DNA from 3 places in the Vibrio pelagius genome. Region 2 is predicted to be linked to each of the others. Evidence: predicted binding sites of a transcription regulator. Region 2 holds the regulator's gene; each other region holds the start of a gene.
The links. The regulator PurR, encoded in region 2, represses purine synthesis genes. The targets are predictions, from matches to a motif close to TNANGNAAACGTTTNCNTNA.
Positions count from the first base shown of each region.

Region 1: purT (formate-dependent phosphoribosylglycinamide formyltransferase) is a predicted target of PurR. The motif match lies at 2,073-2,092, and genes of this name have one in related genera.
Region 3: glyA (serine hydroxymethyltransferase) is a predicted target of PurR. The motif match lies at 1,384-1,403, and genes of this name have one in related genera.

Region 1 is NZ_AP025503.1:1,808,410-1,811,695, reverse strand. It holds gene vsple_RS07775 (thiopurine S-methyltransferase) at 1-454, shown strand, start outside; gene purT (formate-dependent phosphoribosylglycinamide formyltransferase) at 831-2,006, opposite strand; gene cdd (cytidine deaminase) at 2,176-3,063, opposite strand.
Region 2 is NZ_AP025503.1:1,157,947-1,161,232, reverse strand. It holds gene torD (molecular chaperone TorD) at 1-462, shown strand, start outside; gene purR (HTH-type transcriptional repressor PurR) at 784-1,788, shown strand; cyclic di-GMP riboswitch class I at 1,960-2,044, shown strand; gene vsple_RS05235 (TfoX/Sxy family DNA transformation protein) at 2,173-2,763, shown strand; gene vsple_RS05230 (TVP38/TMEM64 family protein) at 2,888-3,286, shown strand, end outside.
Region 3 is NZ_AP025503.1:2,448,222-2,451,507, forward strand. It holds gene glyA (serine hydroxymethyltransferase) at 78-1,328, opposite strand; gene vsple_RS10665 (YitT family protein) at 1,675-2,277, shown strand; partial or broken gene vsple_RS10670 (winged helix-turn-helix domain-containing protein) at 2,407-3,286, shown strand, end outside.

The sequences.
Region 1 (3,286 bases), 650 kb from region 2:
GCTAAGCCAAATCGCAGTTCGTGCATTTTTCTCGGAACATTTTTATACGCCGATGGTGACGCAGATTAATGGTCAACATGAGTTGTACCAGTTTGATGAACTCAGTATCTACACTGGTGATTACTTCACAGCGCCGATTCAAGCGGTTGATACAATTTACGACCGTGCTTCTTTAGTGGCACTGCCTGAAGAGATGCGAGTACAGTATGTGGCTAGGCTGAAGCAGTTACTAAAACCGGGTGGTAAGATCTTATTGGTGACTCTGGATTACGATCAAGAAGAGATGAGTGGGCCTCCATTCAGCGTACCTAGAGATGAAGTAGAGCAGCTATTCTCTGGATACAAGATTACACAGTTAAATCAAGATATTGCTGATGACGATCATCCTAAGATCGCCAAGAAAGGTTTATCTCGCTTTTCCGAAGAGGTCTACTTGATTGAGTGTCAGGCTTAATAAAACCTGCATACAATTTAGCAACGACAAAGACGGGCATTGAGGCCCGTCTTTGGTTTTCTTCCGCTGGAGAGTACGCGAACAAATGTCACCGATAAAGGTTACAGGCTCTAGGGCGCGTTGATCTTTCGAGCTGGTTTTTGCAGCGAGTTGCTGGGTATTTATACAAGGCAGAGGCTTTGATGTGTAGCTAGCCTACATGAGAAGCCGATAACGCAGTAGAAATGACCAGCAAACGCTGCCCGAAGGGTTCGGCTAAAAGCGTTTTACTCTTTGTTGAGGGAGATTTGCTTAGAATGACTAGGCTACTTCTCCCTCGCCGCGATTAAAACGCTTTTATCTCGAACAAAATTTAACCACGAAAGGTCAACACGCCCTAGTAGATAACTTTAATCTTAGAAGCGGTTTCTACGGCGTCTTCAATCGCTGACTCAACACTATCACGGCGAGTAAGGGCGACACCTAAGCGGCGGCGGCCATTGATGTCTGGCTTACCAAATAATCGAACCTGAGTTTGAGGAGCATTTAATGCGTTTTCCAAACCTTCGAAACGAATATTTGTCGACGTACCCTGACCAAGAACAACGGCAGACGCACAAGGGCCGTACTGAGTGATATTCTTGATTGGCATGCCTGTAAATGCGCGGACGTGCAGAGCAAACTCAGAGGAGTCCTGAGACAGCAATGTAACTAGGCCGGTATCGTGTGGACGAGGTGAGACCTCATTGAAGATCACGTGATCACCTCTGACGAACAGTTCTACACCAAAGATGCCGTATCCACCTAGAGCGTCAACCACTTTACCTGCGGTGTATTGCGCAGCCTTAAGTGCATTGTCAGACATCACCTGTGGTTGCCATGACTCGCGATAGTCTCCGTCTTCTTGTCGGTGGCCGATTGGCGCACAGAAATGAATACCGTCCACCGCTCGAACTGTCAGCAAGGTGATTTCGTAATCAAAGTCGATAAAGCCCTCTACGATGACTCGTCCAGCGCCAGTACGACCTCCTTCTTGAGCGTAGTCCCACGCTTTTTGGATATCGCCTTCACTCTTGATAACACTTTGACCTTTGCCAGAAGAACTCATTACGGGTTTGACGACACAAGGGATACCGACAAATTCTACCGCGGCAGAGAAATCTTCAAAACTATCGGCGAAGCGATAAGGTGAAGTCATTAGTTCCAGCTCTTCTGCTGCGAGGCGACGAATCCCTTCACGGTTCATTGTCAGCTTGGTCGCATTTGCAGTAGGAACAACGTTTAAGCCTTTTTCTTCTAATTCAACCAGTTTGCTGGTCGCGATGGCTTCAATTTCAGGTACTACGTAATCCGGCTTTTCTAGCTTAATGATAGCTTCAAGCGCATCGCCATCCAGCATGTCTAGGACATGACTACGATGAGCAACTTGCATTGCAGGGGCATCTGGGTAGCGATCACAAGCGATCACTTCTAAACCTAAACGTTGACACTCAATAGCAACTTCTTTGCCTAGCTCTCCAGAGCCCAATAGAAGTACACGAGTAGCATTGTCACGAGTGGCGGTACCAAACATAGTTATTCCTTCCGAACATGTTGAACGAGTATTTGAGAACGGGGAGATCATACTCATTCCAACCTCAAAAGCAAACGTTTGCGTGATGGTTTTAGTGAATTTTAAGCATAAAAAAAGCAGCCGACTAAAAGAGGGCTGCTTATGTAAATCGCATGTTAACTTAATGCAGTTATATTGCTAAGTAAGTGACTGGGATATCTGGGTTAATTGCTTCTAGCGTTGATTGAGTCTCTGCCAAGTGACTGATGTTGCCTTGTGCGTTTTCAACCAGAGCTGCACTCTCGATTTGGTCGAAGTTATTACCTGCCAGCATCACTTGAATCATCGCTACTTGAAGTGGAGGCAAGCTCGGGTTAAATGCCGCGTTTTCTGCGTATGCACCTGAGAAGATCTCACCAGACGCAAGTTGAAGTGAAACACCGCTTAGGTTTTTGGTGTAAGGGGCATGGCTGCGGTTCATGGCTTCTAGAGCTTTAACAACAATAGGTGTTGTCTCTTCAGTCGTGTACTTGTGGTCAAGTTCTGTCATCAGGCCTTCGGTGATACCAAGATCAGAAGGGCCGAAAGAGTCGGGCAGATAATCTTGGAGTGAACGCTCTTCACGTTCTGGTAACTGGATTTTCAACTCATTAGCCGTAGTCAATTCGTTCATAAATTGACGACAGTGACCACAAGGGCTGTAGTTGATGGTGATATCAGAAAGTCCTTTTTCACCTTTCATCCAAGCGTGACTGATTGCCGCTTGTTCTGCGTGTACCGTTTGACCTAGCTGTGCACCTGCAATTTCCATGTTTGCACCGAAGTAGATGTGACCAGATAGGCCGCGCACTACTGCGCCAACGTAGAAATCAGAAAGTGGTGCGTAAGAGAACGCAGCTGCGATTGGCAGTAAAGCTAGACGAACTTCTTTGTCAGAAAGACCGCTTGCATCCAGCAAGCTTTGAAACTGCTCTTTAGAGATGGTGGCGTCAAAGTTGTCTGCTAATACGATGTCACTTAAAAGTGCTTTCAATGAAGCTGGAGCACTTTCCAGCGCCAGGGTAATACGACTGTTCATGTTGAATCCTTAATTGACCTTAGGCTTTAAGTTTATGCAATACCCAGAAACTTTCTGTGATCAAAGTCACTAATGTATGCTGCTTGTTACATTGTGTTGCACAATTAGAGTGAGGTCACAAATGAAATCGTTTGCAGCCAGCAAAGTGTAATTAAAGTCACAAATTGACGGGTGCATCACATTGCATGAATAAATAGTTTAGCTGAAAAAAAGAGCGCATTTC
Region 2 (3,286 bases):
CTTAACCGATTACAGAACCGTGAAGATGCTCAATTAGAGCTTTCATCCGATTTTTGCGAGCTGTTCTTAAAGTCGGATAAGTACGGTGCTCTGCCGTACGCTTCTATTTATCTAGACAAAAGTGGACTACTGAATGCAAAACCAGCTCAAGACATGGAAGCCATCATGGCGTCTTACGGCATCGCCGTAAACCAAGATCTGAAAGAGCCTGCTGACCACCTAGCCATTGAGTTAGATTTCCTGGGTAACATCATTATTCGTTCCAACGACCTTGAGAGTGAACAAGATCTAGAAACGGCTTTCGCTACACAACACGAGTTTGTTGAACGACAGCTCCTTAGTTGGGTTCCACAGTTCGCAGTAAAATGCCGTGAATTTGATGAGTTTGGTTTTTACGCATGTGTTGCAGAATTGCTAGTCGCTTTCTGTAAACTTGATACACAATATTTAGCTGGTGAATAAATTCACTGATGACTAAGGGTACAATTTAGGTAGAATGTGACAACTCACCCAGATTTCTGGGTGAATTTTATTGCGAGTATTTTCTAGTCAGTCTAAAATTGTGACCGCAAACGATAAAATATGAAACATTCTCGAAATGCTATGCTTTAAATTAGCTAAGAGCATTTCGGTGTTAAGACAAGCCGCTCTCATAAGCGGTTTTTTGTTTTTTAGCACTTTAGTACCGAGAGAGCCCTCCATATTCTAAGCTCTTGTTCTGGTAGCTTTAAACGGCTACTTGCTCCGTACTGCTGAGGAAGTAGCTATCAATAGGATAAAGCCATGGCAACTATAAAAGATGTCGCTCGCTTAGCCGGCGTATCAACAACCACCGTTTCTCACGTGATCAACAAGACACGTTTCGTCGCAGAAGCGACTCAAGAAAAAGTAAACAAAGCCGTCGATGAACTAAATTATGCACCAAGTGCTGTTGCTCGTAGCCTGAAATGTAACTCTACGCGCACAATCGGTATGCTAGTGACTCAATCAACCAACCTATTCTTCTCTGAAGTGATCGATGGAGTAGAGAGCTACTGTTACCGTCAAGGCTACACGCTGATTCTATGTAACACAGGTGGTATCTACGAGAAGCAACGCGACTACATCCGAATGCTTGCTGAAAAACGCGTAGACGGCATCTTGGTAATGTGTTCTGACTTAACTGAAGAACTGCGTGAAATGCTTGACCGCCACGCAGACATTCCAAAAGTTGTTATGGACTGGGGCCCAGAGAGTTCACAAGCGGATAAAATCATCGACAACTCAGAAGAAGGTGGCTACCTCGCCACTAAATACCTGGTTGAACGAGGACATGAACGTATCGCTTGTCTAAGTGGACATTTGGATAAAGCGGCATGTGTAGAGCGTATCGCGGGTTATCGCCGTGCTCTTGAGGAAGCAAACATTCAAACAGATGACAGTCTAATTCTTGAAGGTAACTTCGAATGTGACACCGCAGTTATCGCGGCAGATAAAATCGTTGCAATGGAGAATCGCCCGACAGCAGTATTCTGTTTCAACGATACGATGGCACTTGGTCTTATGAGCCGTCTACAACAGCAAGGCATTAAGATCCCAGAAGACATTTCAGTGATTGGTTACGACAATATTGAGCTGGCAGAGTACTTCTCACCACCGTTGACAACTGTTCACCAGCCAAAGCGTCGTGTCGGCAAAAACGCATTTGAAATCTTGTTGGAACGCATTAAAGACAAAGATCACGAAAAACGCGTGTTCGAAATGCATCCAGAGATCATTGAGCGAGCTACAGTTAGAACGTTAAAATAACGTAAACTTTAGAAAAATCTAATAAAACGCACCGCTTGGTGCGTTTTTTTTATTCCGACAAAATAAAAACCTTGTTGCATATAAATACAACAATTAACTGAATTAAGATCACATTTTGGAATAACAAGTGTGAACCTCATTCAACAAAAAACTTTATTCTTCGTTATACAGTCACGCACAGGGCAAATCACTTGAAAGGGTGAGACGCAAAGCCTCCGGCCTAACCCATTATTGGTATGGTAGCGGGGTTACCGATGGCAAAATGCAGTATTTCCTACCTTTAGTAGTAATTTACGGCTTATTGACAATTTTATTGCGACATTTTGCTAATCTCTCGGACCTGCTTATTTGGTGGCGTAATTCAAATACACCGAGATAAACAATATGGATAAACCGATACTCAAGGACTCAATGAAGTTATTTGAGCCACTTGGAAAGATTAAGTCACGCTCAATGTTTGGCGGTTTTGGCCTCTTTGCCGACGACACGATGTTTGCACTGGTCGTTAACAATCAATTACACATTCGAGCTGACAAAAATACTACTTCAAAATTTGAACAACAGGGTTTCGAACCTTACGTATACAAAAAACGCGGATTCCCAGTCGTTACTAAGTATTTTGCTCTTCCAGAAGACCTCTGGCAGACTCAAGAACGTATTATCGAACTGGCAAAAACGTCCCTTGACTGTGCCAAAAAAGAGAAGCAAATCCAATCATCGGCGAAGCCTACACGATTAAAAGATTTGCCCAACCTTCGGCTTGCCACAGAGCGTATGTTGAAAAAAGCAGGCATCGATACCGTCGAGAGCTTGTATGAGTCTGGTTCTGTTAATGCGTACAAAGCAATAAAAGAGTCTCACTCGTCCAGTGTCAGCTTAGAGCTGCTTTGGGCACTTGAAGGTGCCATCAACGGTACTCATTGGTCGGTCATACCTCAACAACGACGCGATGAGCTTATCAACTCTATTAATTAAGTCCAAATCACTTAATTGTCAAAAGCCACATTGATGTGGCTTTTTTTATTTTCTATTGAAAGTTAATCTCTCCTCCTCCTGTCTAACTATACTAACTACAAGCAAAAAATTTAGGGACGCTCTCATGAGTAAGAAAATGATTTTAGGCATAATTTTAGTTGCCACGATAGTGATACTGGCTGTCAACTTTGGCCAGTACTTAACGCTTGAAAATGCCAAGGCTCAACAAGCACTTCTAAACGGCTACATAGAGAGTCATTTTGTTGCAGCAGCAGCAACCTACTTCATTCTCTATGTAATGATTACCGCATTTTCAATTCCAGGTGCCGCGGTGGTTACGCTGCTCGGTGCGGCTCTATTCGGCTTCTGGACCAGTTTGTTACTCGTCTCGTTTGCAAGCACTATAGGTGCAACACTGGCGTTTTTGAGCAGCCGTTTTCTATTACGAGACTGGGTACAAAGTAAATTTGGTGACAAGCTGTCTACCATCAACCAAGGTGTAGAAAAAGACGGGGCATTCTAC
Region 3 (3,286 bases), 1.3 Mb from region 2:
TCAAGGAAAAGGCGCGGAGTTTACGAATGTAAATGAGCACCTTTGACACAGAAATTAAGCTATTTGAGCCAGAAAAATTAAGCGTAAACCGGTAGACGCTTACAGATCTCTAGCACTTTTGCTTTAGTTGCTTCGATAACAGACTCATCACCCATGTTATCTAGGATGTCACAGATCCAACCTGCTAGCTCTTTTGCGTCTGCTTCTGTGAAACCGCGACGAGTAATAGAAGGAGAACCGATACGGATACCTGACGTTACAAACGGGCTGCGTGGATCGTTTGGTACTGAGTTCTTGTTTACTGTGATGTTTGCTGCACCGAGTGCTGCATCGGCTTCTTTACCCGTGATGTCTTTGTCGATTAGGTCGACTAGGAACAGGTGGTTCTCTGTTGAACCTGAAACGATGTTGTAACCACGAGCGATAAACTCTGCAACCATTGCTTTTGCGTTGGCAACTACGCGTGCTTGGTACTCTTTAAACTCTGGCTCTAGAGCTTCTTTAAACGCTACTGCTTTACCAGCGATAACGTGCATTAGAGGACCACCTTGGCCGCCTGGGAATACTGCTGAGTTCAGCTTCTTGTATAGATCTTCGCCTTCGTTAGAAAGGATAAGACCACCACGTGGACCTGCTAGCGTTTTGTGCGTTGTTGTTGTCACAACGTGCGCGTGTGGTACTGGGTTCGGGTAAACGCCTGCCGCGATTAGACCTGCTACGTGCGCCATATCTACGAATAGGTAAGCACCGACTTTGTCCGCGATTTCACGCATGCGTTTCCAGTCACAGATTTGAGAGTAAGCAGAGAAACCACCGATGATCATCTTAGGCTTGTTCTCGATAGCTAGCTTTTCCATCTCTTCGTAATCGATTTGACCTGCTTCGTCGATACCGTAAGGGATGATGTTGTAAAGCTTACCAGAGAAGTTTACTGGAGAACCGTGAGTTAGGTGACCACCGTGCGCTAGGCTCATACCTAGAACAGTGTCGCCTGCGTTCAGTAGCGCCATGTATACAGCGTTATTCGCTTGAGAACCTGAGTGAGGCTGTACGTTCGCGTACTCAGCACCAAAAAGCTCACATGCGCGCTCGATCGCTAGAGTTTCAACTTTATCTACGTACTCACAACCACCGTAGTAACGCTTGCCTGGGTAGCCTTCAGCGTATTTGTTTGTTAGCTGAGAACCTTGAGCTTCCATTACACGTGGGCTTGTGTAGTTTTCTGAAGCGATTAGTTCGATGTGTTCTTCCTGGCGAAGAGTTTCTTCTTGGATAGCTGCGAATAGATCCGCATCGTAATCAGCGATGTTCATGTCACGCTTAAGCATCTGTATCTCCTGACTCAGATTGTACTGAAAGTTTCAAAAAAACCACATAACGACCGAAAGCAAACGTTTTCGTCACCGTTTTAATGGGACGCATCATACATAATTTGATCTAGGTCATAAAGAGCTAATTGCAATTTTATCATGCAGTTTCTTCATAATGACATATAAGCTTCATCATACTTATGCGACACATCGCATCAGCACGCGACTTACTGTCAATTTTTCGCTTTACACCCTGTAAAACGAACATTACATAGGTTTACCTTAATTTTGAGTCTCAAGCTACCGAAAATCCATGTTTTTATCTACTATGCACGCCTTTATTGGCTAGGTAATTATAAAAACGATGGAAAAACACTCACGTAAAGAAGATTGGGTTGCCATTCTTACAGGAACCTTCTTAGTCGCACAAGGCGTCTTCTTTTTACAGTCTGCTCAACTACTTACTGGCGGGACCACGGGCTTGGCTCTACTATTGAGTCAATTTCTACCTATCACCTTCGGTGTACTTTACTTTATCGCAAACTGTCCATTCTATGTATTGGCGTGGAGACGTTTTGGGCGTAATTTTGCCATTAGCAGTGCTTTTTCCGGTGCTTTAGTGTCTGTTTTTGCAGATCATCTGTATTTAGTCATCTCGCTTGATGCCTACAATGAGATTTATTGTGCGATCGCTGGCGGCTTGCTCATGGGGCTTGGCATGTTGATTCTATTTCGCCATCACTCCAGTTTGGGGGGCTTCAATGTTTTGTGCCTCTACATCCAAGACCGCTATGGTATTTCAGTGGGTAAAACTCAAATGGCGATTGATGTCTGTATCCTATTTGCGTCGTTCTTCTTTGTATCACCTTGGATTATCGCCGTTTCAGTACTTGGGACTGCGGTATTGAACGTTGTGCTCGCTATGAACCACAAACCGACACGATACTCGGTTAGCTACAGCTCATAAGCTTGCAGGTTAGCCCTCGCTTTCTCGATTTTGAGTCAAAATAAAGTTAGTGCTTTTGTTTGGGATACTTAGCTGCTTTTTATAAACAAAGCAGCTAAAATCGTTTACTTTTATGACACGCGGTTTCCTATGCAAGACTTCCTCTCTGCTGCTCAGGCGAACAATACCTCTATCGTTATTGCCGATTTGGTGTACAACCCTAGTACCCGAGAGTTAAGCACACCTCAAGAAGTCATCAATTTGGAACCACGCTCAATCGAGTTGCTGGAACTTCTGCTACGCCATGTTGGAGAACCACTTTCCGCAGAGTTCATCATCCAAGAGATTTGGCAAAGTAGCTTTATCTCCAAGAATGTCCTAACCAACCGAGTAAGCACGCTGCGTTCGCTATTACAGAAACACCTTCCTGACAGCGACGCCACTAAGATACTGGTGACTTACCCGCGCAAGGGCTATTTTCTCAACCCGAGCTCTGTTCATCTAGAGAGCGTTGAAAGCGAGCAGCCTGCTGAACCAGAGACTGAGTACAGTAAAACATCAGCAAGCCCACGCTGGCTATGGCTAGTGACACTTATGCTACTCACAAGTACAATCACATTGGGCTATCTGTGGTGGCAATCTCCAAACCACAGCTCTGAACTCACTCGACAGCAACGTCTAATTCCTAAGGTTGAGCTATTGCTCAGTCGCATTGATGTCGTCGGTGACAACGCTAGACAATACCGAGCAGCGATTAAGGCTCTGTTATTACAACAACAGATCGAATACTCCTATACTGATCTCGCGAATCAGGATGCTCCGAGCTACTTTGTCGACCCGTTAGATAACTCTCCTTTCTTTCCGGGCGCAAAAAACATGCGTACCAGCGATTATCTGTTAAATATCCAATTGAAAGACCAAGAAACGGACGATCACCTTGCAGCTCAGGTCAGTCTAATCTACCCAAGCTCCGGTAAACTGGCCTTTCGTGGCGTCTATAGCATTGATGTCAATGATCTGATTGATAGTC